4 regions of the Alteromonas sp. PRIM-21 genome follow, and region 2 is predicted to be linked to each of the others. Evidence: predicted binding sites of a transcription regulator. Region 2 holds the regulator's gene; each other region holds the start of a gene.
What was found. The regulator MetJ, encoded in region 2, represses methionine synthesis genes. The targets are predictions, from matches to a motif close to TAGACGTCTAGACGTCTA.
Positions count from the first base shown of each region.

Region 1: msrA (peptide-methionine (S)-S-oxide reductase MsrA) is a predicted target of MetJ. The motif match lies at 1,608-1,625, and genes of this name have one in related genera.
Region 3: serA (phosphoglycerate dehydrogenase) is a predicted target of MetJ. The motif match lies at 940-957, and genes of this name have one in related genera.
Region 4: metA (homoserine O-acetyltransferase MetA) is a predicted target of MetJ. The motif match lies at 1,489-1,506, and genes of this name have one in related genera.

Region 1 covers NZ_JADOEK010000011.1:129,121-132,303, reverse strand. The annotation lists gene IW644_RS15585 (sodium-dependent transporter) at 1-1, opposite strand, end outside; gene IW644_RS15580 (SDR family NAD(P)-dependent oxidoreductase) at 332-1,057, opposite strand; gene IW644_RS15575 (thiol-disulfide oxidoreductase DCC family protein) at 1,047-1,442, opposite strand; gene msrA (peptide-methionine (S)-S-oxide reductase MsrA) at 1,702-2,247, shown strand; gene IW644_RS15565 (hypothetical protein) at 2,352-3,183, opposite strand, start outside.
Region 2 covers NZ_JADOEK010000013.1:47,491-50,673, forward strand. The annotation lists gene metF (methylenetetrahydrofolate reductase) at 95-982, opposite strand; gene metJ (met regulon transcriptional regulator MetJ) at 1,143-1,475, shown strand; gene IW644_RS16695 (malic enzyme-like NAD(P)-binding protein) at 1,563-2,798, opposite strand.
Region 3 covers NZ_JADOEK010000002.1:403,655-406,837, reverse strand. The annotation lists gene IW644_RS06140 (5-formyltetrahydrofolate cyclo-ligase) at 1-107, shown strand, start outside; gene rpiA (ribose-5-phosphate isomerase RpiA) at 197-853, shown strand; gene serA (phosphoglycerate dehydrogenase) at 1,188-2,417, shown strand; gene IW644_RS06125 (DUF481 domain-containing protein) at 2,635-3,183, opposite strand, start outside.
Region 4 covers NZ_JADOEK010000001.1:132,555-135,737, reverse strand. The annotation lists gene IW644_RS00535 (homocysteine S-methyltransferase family protein) at 1-482, opposite strand, end outside; gene metA (homoserine O-acetyltransferase MetA) at 486-1,424, opposite strand; gene IW644_RS00525 (DUF2802 domain-containing protein) at 1,547-1,981, opposite strand; gene IW644_RS00520 (chemotaxis protein CheW) at 2,041-2,532, opposite strand; gene IW644_RS00515 (chemotaxis protein CheW) at 2,550-3,183, opposite strand, start outside.

The sequences.
Region 1 (3,183 bases), on a different contig from region 2:
TATCCATTCCTCTTGTTGAGTTATTGTTATAACAGTTCGCTTGTCACGCCTTGCGACATACAAATTAGCCTTGTATAAAACAATCACTTTTTTGCACTCACAATTTGTACTTGTTGTTCGTTCTTGATTCTCGTCGGAATCAAGCCGAGCGAACTGGTATTATTTATTATTAGGATGGCGTTTGTTGTTATGACTCACGTGTGGCGTCAACGCGTTGTATTGCTACCTCTATGGGCGTATCAATACGCTGCACCATTCCCAAAATAGCATGGTAACAGCAGTGAAATAAAAAGTCTTGATGTTGAACTTGCTGAAACGATGATAGACCGTATCACCAAGTTACCACTTCACCATTCCAGTCAATAAAATGGCAAGCTTGGTCCCGATCAAGCGCTGAAAGGTGGTGAACAAGTTGTTTGGCAGTAAACTCTGGTGTAAAGAGTTTTTTAGCGGCTACATTTTTTTGGAATGGCTTCGACAGTCCTGTATCAACAGTACCTGGGTGGTAGCATACCAGCATGACGTCTTTTAATCTGCGCTTGTACTCTACCGATGCTGTTTTAACAAACATATTGAGCGCGGCTTTCGATGCACGGTAGCCATACCATCCGCCAAGCCCGTTGTCTGATATGCTCCCTACTCTCGCGCTTAGGCAAACAAGGGTAGACCCTTCTTTACTCATAACATTGACCAAATGCTTAAGCCATATAGAGGGAATAATGCTGTTTGTCGCAAAGTACGCTGTCAGGGCTTCCTCACTGACATCTTCTAAGCGTTTTTCGGGGTGAATACCATCGTTTTCGTTATGCAAAAAACCGGTTGTTATTACTACCGTATTTAACACAACGCCTTGCTCAGCGAGTTGTTTTACAAAGCCGCTAATGTGCTTATCATCCTGTTCAGAAATTTGATGATACGAAACATTCTCTAGGTTGTTACTTTCAGATGCAGCTGCACGACTTATTGCAAACACCTTTGCGCCTGCACTGCGATATTGTTCTATAAGCGCAGACGCTATACCGCCAGATGCGCCCACTATAAGTACGTTATTTTCCATTCGGCTCTCCTGGTACACAGCGGTCGCACTGGCGTTTTTTTCCCGTTAAAAGGTAAGAAATGGTATATCTATGTTTTGCGAATACATTGTAGAAAGCATCGGCGGCATAACGAATAACAGGCCAGCGAAGCGGAGCATAAATCCAGCCCATACCTACTGCCTTCCACGCTTCATGGGTAACATCAAGTCCGGTAATTAGGGTGCCATCCTCGCGAAGTCCGTGAATTCTGGCGTTAAGCGCATGCCAATCCATGGCAGGATAGCGAGTTGCAAAATCAGGGGCCTGGATGTCGACCAGGGTGAGTTTGTTATGCTTGTCTCTTTTGCGTAAATGACGCATTTCGGCTATGCACAAGGGGCAATAACCATCATAAAAAATAATCACTTCTACCTACCTCTGCCACATAAGACACTTATCGCTTAAAAGACGATTTCGCCCATGCAAACATGGAAAAAACAAAGAATACATCGCGTTTGCCGCGCACTATGAGTGCTCTTATCGTGTGCAGTTTAAAACCGTTTTAAGCCGTCGCACGTTATTCTTATTTAATATTCGTTTATACGATAAAAAAACACGCTTGGATGACTTGTGTTGTGACCTAGGGGCACCCACACTACAAGCAAAGATTAAGAGAGGTTTTATTATGGCAAATTTACAAGTGGCCACTTTAGCAGGCGGATGCTTCTGGTGTATCGAGTCCGCGTTCAACACTGTCGAAGGCGTAGAAAAAGCAATTTCTGGCTATGCTGGAGGTGAAAAAGCCGATCCAACCTATGAAGAGGTATGTACGGGAAGCACTGGTCATGCAGAAGTGGTACAAGTAACCTTTGATGCAGACAACATCAGCTACCGTGAAATTCTAGAGATTTTCTTCGCGCTACATGATCCTACTCAGCTAAACAGACAGGGTAATGATGTGGGTACTCAGTATCGCAGCGCAATTTTCTATCACGACGATGCACAAAAAGCGGAAGCTGAAAAAATTATTGCACAAATCACAGAAGAAGAAATTTGGCCCGACCCGGTAGTCACTGAAATAGTAGCCGTGAATAACTACTATGACGCCGAAGACTATCATCAGGATTATTTCAAAAACAATCCGCAGAACCAGTATTGCTCTATGGTGGTTGCACCTAAGCTTGCAAAATTCAAAAAGACTTTTGCTTCTCGCCTTCGCAGCGATGCATAAGTAAAGTCAGCTTTTTTAGCGGCGTTTACAGGTTGGCTAAAAACGAAAGGGTTGCTTGGTAGCAACCCTTTTTCGGTTTTAAGGTCATCTTGAGTAGATAGACGCTAATCAAACCAAACGTCATTGATTTCTATCGGAAACAGTAACGGTGCTAAATCTTCATAGCGCGTCTTATGCGCCTCACATGTCGCATTTTTCATGTAATTCTTTTCCCACGGATCGTTAATTATCCATAGCGTACTATCAATAGTGACTAACCCTTCCATTGATGAATTATCCATTGTGTACTGTTCACAACTCTGGTCACTGGCAACATCAAAAATAATGGGAATGCGCTTTGTTGGCTTGCTGCCAGTGGTATCAATTACCCATAATTCATTGTCGTTTCTTGCAGCGCCAAATAAATATGATGCGCCTGTTGAGTGCGTATATAAAGCCAAGCCATTTATGGGGTGATTACCAGAGGTAAACGAAGGAAGCTGTAGGTCTGGTTCGCTCACGGTTGCAAAATCGCTCGATGAGAAAAAGTCTTTATCGACAGACAATGTAAAGACTCGTGGCTGTCCCGCTTTGTCTTTTTCTAACGCCAAATACAAAGTGCCGTCTTCTGCCATAGTGAGGCCTTCAATGCCGTCATTGGGGAAGTTCCCTACTTCGAACTCTTTCGGAAATTGTAGTGGACGTACTTCTGACATTTCAACATCACCATTGCCCTTGCGGGTTAATTTAACCAATAGGGTTGGGTAATCTGTAGAGCCTGTATCTTCGTACTTGGTTTCACAACGAGGGCTTAAGGCGCCAGTACGGGTAGCGTCTTCTGTGACGGTATAGATGACATTAGCATCTCTAGGGTCTACCGCTAACGCTTCTAAATCTGGCCGTTCGCTTAAGTAGCCATAAAAGCAGCTTCGACGCACGCTCCTTGAGAATGAAAAG
Region 2 (3,183 bases):
GTGGCAAAAGGTTAATGTATTCTTTATACAACAAAGGCGCATAGAATGCGCCTTTAGTCATCTACTTGTATAGCTTTGTTACCGCTATACAAAATCAATCGCCGGAGCGCACACCTAGCATATGACAGATTGCATAGCTTAGTTCACTACGGTTGAGAGTGTAGAAGTGAAAGTGCTTCACCCCTTCTTTTGCCAGTACCTTCACTTGGTCCATGGCAATATTAGCGCCTATTAGGTTACGAGTGGCTTGATCATCTGCATCAAGACCGTCGAACATCTTGTGCAACCAGCCGGGAACGTGCACGTCCGTAAAGCCAGCAAACCTTACTAACGTTTGGTAGTTAGTCACAGGTAAAATTCCTGGAACTATGTCTAAGTCTACTCCCGCGGCGGCTGCACGGTCTCTAAATCGCAGGTAAACACTCGTATCGAAGAAGAACTGGGTTATCGCTTCGGTAGCGCCAGCTTCAGCTTTGCGTTTAAGGTTTAGCAAGTCGAACTGCGCATTTGGCGCTTCAGGGTGTTTTTCCGGGTAGGCAGCAACTGAAATATCAAAATCGGCAACGTCTTTTAGTAAGGCAACTAAGTCAGAGGCATACATCTCTGTTTTGTCTACCCCTTTAGGCAAGTCGCCACGCAGGGCGACAATACGGCGAATGCCAGAATCCCAGTAGTCTTTTGCAATTTGCTTTAATTCATCACGGCTTGCGTCGACACAGGTTAAGTGAGGAACGGCAGCAACGCCTGTTTGCTGTTGAATACGTTTTACCACATCGTGGGTTCTGTCACGTTCACCGCTATTGGCGCCGTAAGTAACCGACATATAGCTTGGCTTCAGCGGGGCTAGACGTTCAACCGACTTCCACAGGGTTTGTTCCATGGCTTCCGTTTTAGGCGGAAAGAATTCAAAAGATACATCAATATCACGCAGCTCCGACAGGGACTGGTTTAATGCATCGATACCTTGTGCGTAAGAAACCATGGTTTATACTCTCAAAAGTGTAATCTTATAGACGTTTAGACGTCTAAATTAAAGAATATATGTCTAGACGTCAAGAGGTTTACACTGCTCAATTGACCTTTTCGTGAACTTGTTTAGAATTTCTCTTCATAATATAAAAAGAGTAGACCGAGTTAGTACAATGGCAGAATGGAACGGTAAATATATTCACCCCTACGCAGAGCATGGGAAAAAGAGCGAGCAGGTAAAAAAAGTCACTGTCTCTATACCTATTAATGTGCTTAAAGCACTTACTGATGAGCGTACCCGCCGCCAAATCAATAATTTGCGCCACGCCACTAATTCGGAACTGTTGTGTGAAGCGTTTTTACACGCGTTTACCGGACAACCTTTGCCTAACGACGATGACCTGCGTAAAGACAACCCTAATCGCGTGCCGGCTGAAGCTAGGCGCATAATGGAAGAAATGGGTATTGATCCAAGCTTCGAAAATGATGTGTCTGAAGACGACTGATATCTAGCATTAAAGAGAAACGGCCCTGTATTGTATGTTAGCGGATGTAAGTAATTACCTACAACACAGCGCCGTTTTTATGTACCTTTATTCTTCCGGGCTTTCAGGCACTCGTGCAACGCCCGACTCAATAGCCGCTTTAGATACAGCGGTAGCAATACGCTCGCACAGACGTGGGTCCATAGGCTTGGGAATAATATAATCCTTACCAAACGTTAGGCTGTCACTTTTACTTGCGGCTAATACTTCCTCTGGGACGGGTTCTTTTGTAATAGCACGAAGGGCTTCAACTGCCGCCACTTTCATCTCGTCATTAATAGCTGTAGCGCGAACGTCTAGAGCGCCACGGAAAATAAATGGAAAGCACAGCACGTTGTTTACCTGGTTAGGGTAGTCTGAGCGCCCAGTAGCCATAATTAGGTCTTTACGTACTTCGTGAGCGAGTTCAGGCTTTATCTCTGGGTCAGGGTTAGAGCATGCAAATACAATTGGATTGTCAGCCATCAAAGAAAGCGCTTCTGGAGGTAAAACATCAGGGCCTGATACACCGACAAAGATATCTGCGCCTTCCATTACATCTTCAAGGGTGCGCTTATCAGTGTTGTTAGCAAACAGCTTCTTGTGCTCAGTTAAATCTTCGCGACGAGTGTGGATAACGCCTTTTCTATCTAACATGTAGATACGCTCACGCTGGGCACCACACTTAATCAGTAGCTCCATACAGGCAACCGCTGCTGCGCCAGCGCCCATGCAAACAATTTTAGCGTTCTCTATATTTTTGCCCTGAATCTCTAAAGCGTTAAGCATACCTGCGGCGGTTACAATAGCGGTTCCGTGCTGATCATCATGGAATACTGGGATTTTACAGCGCTTAATGAGCTCTTGCTCAATTTCAAAGCATTCCGGCGCTTTGATATCTTCTAGGTTAATACCGCCAAACGTATCAGCAATATTAGCTACAGTATTGATGAATTCTTCCGTCGTACGATGTTTCACTTCAATATCAATGGCATCTAAACCAGCAAAGCGTTTAAATAGAAGCGCTTTACCTTCCATGACAGGTTTTGAAGCTAATGGGCCTAAATTGCCTAATCCTAAAATTGCCGTTCCGTTACTAATAACAGCAATAAGGTTGCCTTTACCCGTATACTTATAGGCATTATCTGCATCTTCGGCGATTTCTCTCACCGGTTCGGCAACACCCGGGCTATAAGCAAGAGCAAGATCGTCGACGCTATCGGCAGGCTTAGATAGCTCTACGCGAATTTTTCCAGGTGTGGGGCTGGCGTGATAGTCAAGTGCGCGTTGTCTAAAATCTGACATGTAAAAAAGTATCCTTAGATGTAGGGTTCATCGGTGTTTTCGTTCACGCTCTGTAGCTATTTTATTATCGTTGTAGTTATAGGTAGATAAACATAAGCGCGTTACAACCAACTAATGACAAAAGTGATTATAAATAGTTGTGAGCACTGGTGTGGTACGTTGGAAACTGCAGACCTAGCGTTAACGCTTTCTGACTTTCCTCACATATCGCTGTTGATATTAGGACTAACATTTAGACCTACATTTATATCCAAAAGCGCCACGAGCCTTTATAGTAAAGCATTATTCATAAAATTAATGCTCACTATCAAGGTGCCGATCGCAACTCTAACACAGCCAATCACTGTGTACATATCTGATCAGAATTCTCAATTATCAATGTAGG
Region 3 (3,183 bases), on a different contig from region 2:
TCGCTCACGATGTGCAAGAAGTTGATGCCCTGCCCACTGCGCCGTGGGATGTACCGCTCAATGCTATAGTGACCCCTTCTCGCACACTTATATTCACTAAACCGTAATTTCACTATATCAAATTGAACCTATGAACTTATGGGTTCATGTTCACTTATAAGTTACACTTGCAAGCATAATAAGTTGGAGAGTAACCATGGATCAGAACGAAAAAAAGCAAGCCGTAGCCAAAGCAGCCATCGACTATGTTGAAGCAGACAGTATTGTCGGTGTGGGTACGGGCTCTACTGTCAATTTTTTCATAGAAGAACTGGGCAAAATTAAGCACAAAATTGAAGGCGCGGTTTCAAGTTCAGAGGCATCTACCGAGCGTTTGAAAGCCTTGGGCATCGAAGTCTTCGAGTTAAATGAAGTTAGCAACCTTTCAGTTTACATTGACGGTGCCGACGAAGTCACTGAACACAAACATATGATTAAAGGCGGCGGCGCAGCTCTGACACGCGAGAAGATTGTCGCGGGTGCTGCTACCACGTTCGTTTGTATTGTAGATGAAAGTAAGCGCGTGCCTGTTTTAGGTGACTTCCCACTTCCTGTAGAAGTTATTCCTATGGCTCGCTCTTTTGTCGCTCGCGAACTGGTAAAACTAGGTGGCGACCCCGAGTACAGACAAGGCGTTATAACAGATAACGGTAACGTTATTTTAGATGTTCACAATCTTGAAATACTAAACCCACGTGAGTTAGAGCAAAAGATAAATAATATTCCGGGCGTAGTAACTAACGGTATTTTTGCGCTACGTGGCGCAGATATAGTGTTAAGTGCAACCGACAATGGTGTTGAAACCTTCAAGTGATACGGGCGGCTTAACCGCCCCTAATCTAGCGTTTTGTTGAAAAGCTAAGCGAAATACTGCTTTTAACTTAGCGTGTTTTCTGTTAATTTCCGTTTAGACGTCTAGATGTCTTAATTAATACTATTTTACAGCTAGATGTTTATGTTGCTTAAGGTTATGAACCTTTATTATTAAAGCAATTAGCGTAACTAAAACGCTAGATAGCAGGCGCTAAACTAAGGCTTTGTTGCAAATAAGGTAGTGCATCTTTAGATGTTAGCTACTTAAAATTTATGAGAGCCTATGGTTGGCACTGCCAGCAACCCCAATTAAATCAGCGAGAGATAGCGAGTTCATGAGCAAAGTTTCATTAGAGAAGGATAAAATCCGAATTTTGTTGTTAGAAGGTGTACACCAAAGTGCTTTGGAAACACTACAAAGCAATGGGTATAGCAACATTGAATTTCTCAAAACCTCTCTTCCTGAAGATGAGTTAATTGAGAAGATTAAAGACGCCCACTTTGTTGGTATTCGTTCACGTACACAGATTACCGAGAAAGTAGTTGATGCGGCACAAAAGCTTGTTGCTATTGGTTGTTTCTGCATTGGTACTAACCAGGTTAACCTTGAAGCTACGCAGCGCCGTGGTATTCCCGTTTTTAACGCGCCTTTTTCTAATACTCGCTCGGTTGCAGAACTTGTTCTTGGGCAAATTATTCTTTTGCTTCGCCAAGTGCCTAGCAAAAACGCCAAAGCTCACCGCGGTGAATGGGAAAAAACCGCAGTAGGTTCGTACGAAGCTCGCGGAAAAACTTTAGGTATTATCGGCTATGGCCACATAGGTACACAGCTTAGTATTCTAGCTGAGCACCTTGGTATGCGTGTTCAATTTTTCGATATCGAAGACAAACTAGTGCTGGGTAACTCAGCTCAGGTGAAGTCACTTGAAAAGCTGCTTAATACCTCTGATGTGGTATCGCTACACGTTCCTGAAACGCCGCAGACCCAAGATATGATTGGCGAAAAAGAACTGTCTCAAATGAAAAAAGGCAGCATTCTTATCAATGCCTCTCGCGGAACAGTAGTTGATATTGACGCACTGGCTAAGGCGCTGGAAAGTGGCCATCTTAACGGCGCTGCCATCGATGTTTTCCCTGTAGAGCCTAAGTCTAACACTGAAGAGTTTGAATCGCCGCTTCGCGCGTTCGACAACGTTATTCTTACTCCTCACGTAGGCGGAAGCACCCAGGAAGCGCAGGAAAACATTGGTATTGAAGTAGCGGGTAAGTTGGCAAAATACAGCGATAATGGCTCTACGTTGTCGGCGGTTAACTTCCCTGAAGTATCACTGCCTGAGCACACTGGTCGTTCGCGTTTGCTTCACGTACACAAAAACCAGCCAGGTATTCTTACGCAAATCAACAAAGCTTTTGCGGAAAAAGACATCAATATTGAAGCTCAGTATCTACAAACTAACTCTGAAATTGGTTATGTGGTAGTGGATGTTAAAGAAGATCGCGGCTATGAAGCACTAGCGGAACTTCAGCAAATTGACGGCACTATTAAGACCAGAATCCTTCATTAAACAAAACGTTTAATCAAAAACTTGCTTAATATTTAGTTAAAAAAACGCTGCAACAATGCAGCGTTTTTTGTATCTGTACTTTTGTTTCACTCAGTAACCCTTTTATGCAAGAGCCTGCTCAAACAACACTATGGCATCAGTGCAGAAAAGAATTACCTAAGCAAAACATTTAAACGCCTCAACGCACAACTGAGCAGTCAAGGCGCTTCAGTTGAGTTTAGAAGAAGTTGTAAACTAGGCTTACAGCTGTTTCTGTATCAAGTTTTTCTACGTCTTCATCAACGTTTGTGTTGTGATCCAATTTGAACGAAAGACGCATAGAAAGGTTTCCGCTGATCGTAGCAGTAAGAGCAGATTCAGCACGTGACTTCGTGTTGTCAGAACCCACTTCTGTACTCACGGTTTGCGTGAATTTAGCAGTGTCAGAAATTTTCCAAGAATACGCTGTTGACGCACGAACAATCATGCTATCAAGATTTTCATCTTCTTGTGTTTCAATGAACGAGTAACCAGGACCAATTGAATATTCTAGAGTGTGGCGATCATTCTCTAGCACTTTTTGGTTCCAACCCGCTGCTACCGTTGCTTGATAGTTAAAGTTACTAAAGCGGTCGTCTTCATATGACGCGAAGGCAAATAGACGGTTGTCTGGGTTTTCTAGCTTGTAGTTACCCTGCGCCGAGCCGAAGAACTTTTGCGCAGATGTGTACTCAACGTCTTCGCCATCGTCATCTTCTGTGGTTTCTTTTTTATAAAGACCTTCAAT
Region 4 (3,183 bases), on a different contig from region 2:
AACGTGACATTGCGCTTACCTGGGTCATTAACATCAGGTGAAATAGAAGCGGTGCGGTTTGTTGGACCTAGCACTCCGGCTACGAAACGGGGTTTCTCAGGAGTTTTTGCGGTGAATTCATCGGCAGCTTTACGCGCTAACTTAGCCGCAGCCACATTAATATCCCGTGATTGAGCCTGCATATCATAATCGGCCATAGCGATAGTCGTCGCGTTAAAGGTATTGGTTTCTATAATATCCGCGCCAGCTTCGAAATAATCACAGTGAATCTGGTAAATAATGTCTGGCTGGGTAAGCACTAATAGGTCGTTATTACCCTTTACGTCGCAGTGCCAGTCTGCAAACTGTGTCCCGCGGTAATCTTCTTCTTCCAACTTGTGGCGTTGGATCATGGTGCCCATCGCACCGTCTAATATAAGAATGCGTTTTTTAGCGGCTTCTGTAAGCGTTGCCTGCGCGCTAGAAATTTCTCTTTGGCTCACGTGCTACCTCTTTGGCTGTGACTTTTCAGCAAGCTGACTTAAATCGTAAGGCGTGGTCTGATAGACATAATAATTCAGCCAGTTTGTAAACAATAGGCTGCCGTGCGAGCGCCACTGTACAATAGGAGACTTGGCTGGATCATCCCCTTCAAAATAATTTTTTGGCATTGCTGGGGTTTGACCCGCGGCAATATCCCGTAAGTACTCGTCTTTAAGCGTATCAGGGTCATATTCTGGATGGCCTGTTACAAACACCATTCGCTTGTCTTCTGACGCTACTATATAGGCACCCACCTCCTCAGATTCTGCCACAACGCTAAGGCCTTCGACACTGTTATACAGAGAAGTATCGATATGCCCGTAACGAGAGTGAGGGGCATGAAAAGTTGGGTCGAAGCCTCTTAAAAGCTCATTGTTCGGGTCGTTCACTTTATGTTGAAAAACACCTGAAAACTTTTCGTCTCTAATCTTTCGAGTAATACCATAAAAATGATACATAGCAGCGTGAGCAGCCCAGCACAGGTATAAAGTAGAGTTAACGTGCCGCTGTGCCCATTCCAATATTTTGGTCATGGTTTCCCAATACTTCACTTCTTCATAGTCGATGAGCGCTAGGGGTGCGCCAGTAACAATAAGGCCATCGTATTTTTTGTTCGCGACTGCTGAAAAGTCGTGGTAGAAGGCATCCATGTGTGATTGGGGAGTATTTTTTGGTGCTTGATTATCAATTCGAATCAAGTCTACGTTTATTTGCAGCGGCGTATTTGACAACAGGCGAAGCAACTGCACTTCCGTTTCTATCTTGTTCGGCATCAAATTAAGAATGCCGACTTCAAGAGGACGAATATCCTGATTGGCAGCCCTGTCCATGTCCATGGTAAAAATATTTTCACCTAGTAGTACATTCTGCGCGGGTAATTGCTCAGGAATACGAATTGGCATAGAGGACTCCAGTGATAAATTACAATACCTGTATTGTGTCTATAACTGGCGATATGTCAACATCTTTACGTCTAGACGTCTAAACGTTTCTTTTTTTAAGGCGAGCCTATCGATACAAACAACTAGCTATTTTGCTTATGCACCATCATTAACATCTCAGCTTCAGCGCGAGGAATGTCACAGGCCTCAATAATTTCATCAATACTGGCGCCTTGCTTAACTAAGTCTGCAGCACGCTGATATAAACGTAGTGAAGGGTCTTGCATTTTGAGTTCGCGAAGCTGATTTTCTATATCAGTTTGCTTTTCGTCTAGTTCTTGAAGGTGGCGAGTGATGACCAGAGTGCGTGCTTGCGCCTCGGTTTGTTGATTGTTTGCGTTGTTAGCGAGCGCCTCAATTCGCGCAATGGCCGATGCACTATTTTGCTCGCTATCGCTTAAAGCTGTACGTAACTGCTTAATGTGCGAATACAGAATACTTACAGTAACAGCAAGCACAATGATAAAACAGCACAAGATAAGTTCAATTAAGGTAGGTGCAGCAAGCTGCCATTCCATGGACGTAACCCTTGGGGAAATGTAGGCGACATAGACAATACATGCCGCCTATTCATTGTTTAGATATTGCTAAGCTCATCCCACTCTTCGTCGCTGAGCAATTTATTCAAATCGACAAGAATAAGCAGTTCGCCATCACGATTGCTAACGCCTTGGATAAATTTAGCACTTTCTTCAGTACCAACGTTAGGGGCGCTGTCGATTTCTGAAGATTTTAAGTACACCACTTCGGCGACACTATCCACTAAGATACCGACAACCTGTTCGTCAGACTCTATGATCACTATACGAGTGTTGTCTGTGATTTCCGTTGGTGGTAGCCCAAAACGCGCACGGGTATCGATGACAGTTACCACGTTACCACGCAAGTTAATAATACCAAGCACATAATCAGGCGCACCGGGTACAGGGGCTATTTCGGTATAACGCAATACTTCTTGTACTTGCATTACGTTAATACCGTACGTTTCTTCACCTAAGCGATACGTCACCCATTGAAGGACTTCATCGTTACTGTCGCTAGCGTTATTATTCATTCTTTCATCGCTCATGAACCTGGCTCCCAATACTATGGCGTCTGGTCGTTACTGCCTAAGCCTTTGTTAAGCATAGATATTAATTCTTCAACGTCAATTAACGCACACATTTTTTCTTTAACCATCCCTGCTAACCAGGGACGTTTACCTGTGGACTCGCGCCATTTTACGTCATCGGTAGTCAAATTGACCGTGTTTACAAGCTTTTCGCTTGCTAGTCCCCACGCACTCTCTCCTAACATTATAAGATATCGGTAGTTGAGCGATTGTGCGAGATTTTCGTCGTATTTTTCTGGCATTACCCATTTTGCAGAGTCAACAACACTTAGTTTAGACTCTCTGTGCAACATTACACCCATAAACCAGTCAGGTTTTCCAAATAAAGGGCCTATTTTTTCAATTTGGTGGATACCCCCTAACGAAGTTAAGGGAACCGCAAGTGTTAGCCCTGCAACCTCAAAGAATAGCGCCTGAAAGCGGAAACCGAGAGTATCCTTTAGTGGAGTTTTTAAACTCTCAGGAACACTTACCTCACTTTCTTCTTCTGCCTGAACAGGTACGTCTACGGGTGAATGCTGTTTTTCGCTATCAATCGTCTTGAAATTTTGACTTTCAATTAACGAAGAAACCTCTTCAGCTAACGCTTCTTCTTTGTTGACGTGCGCT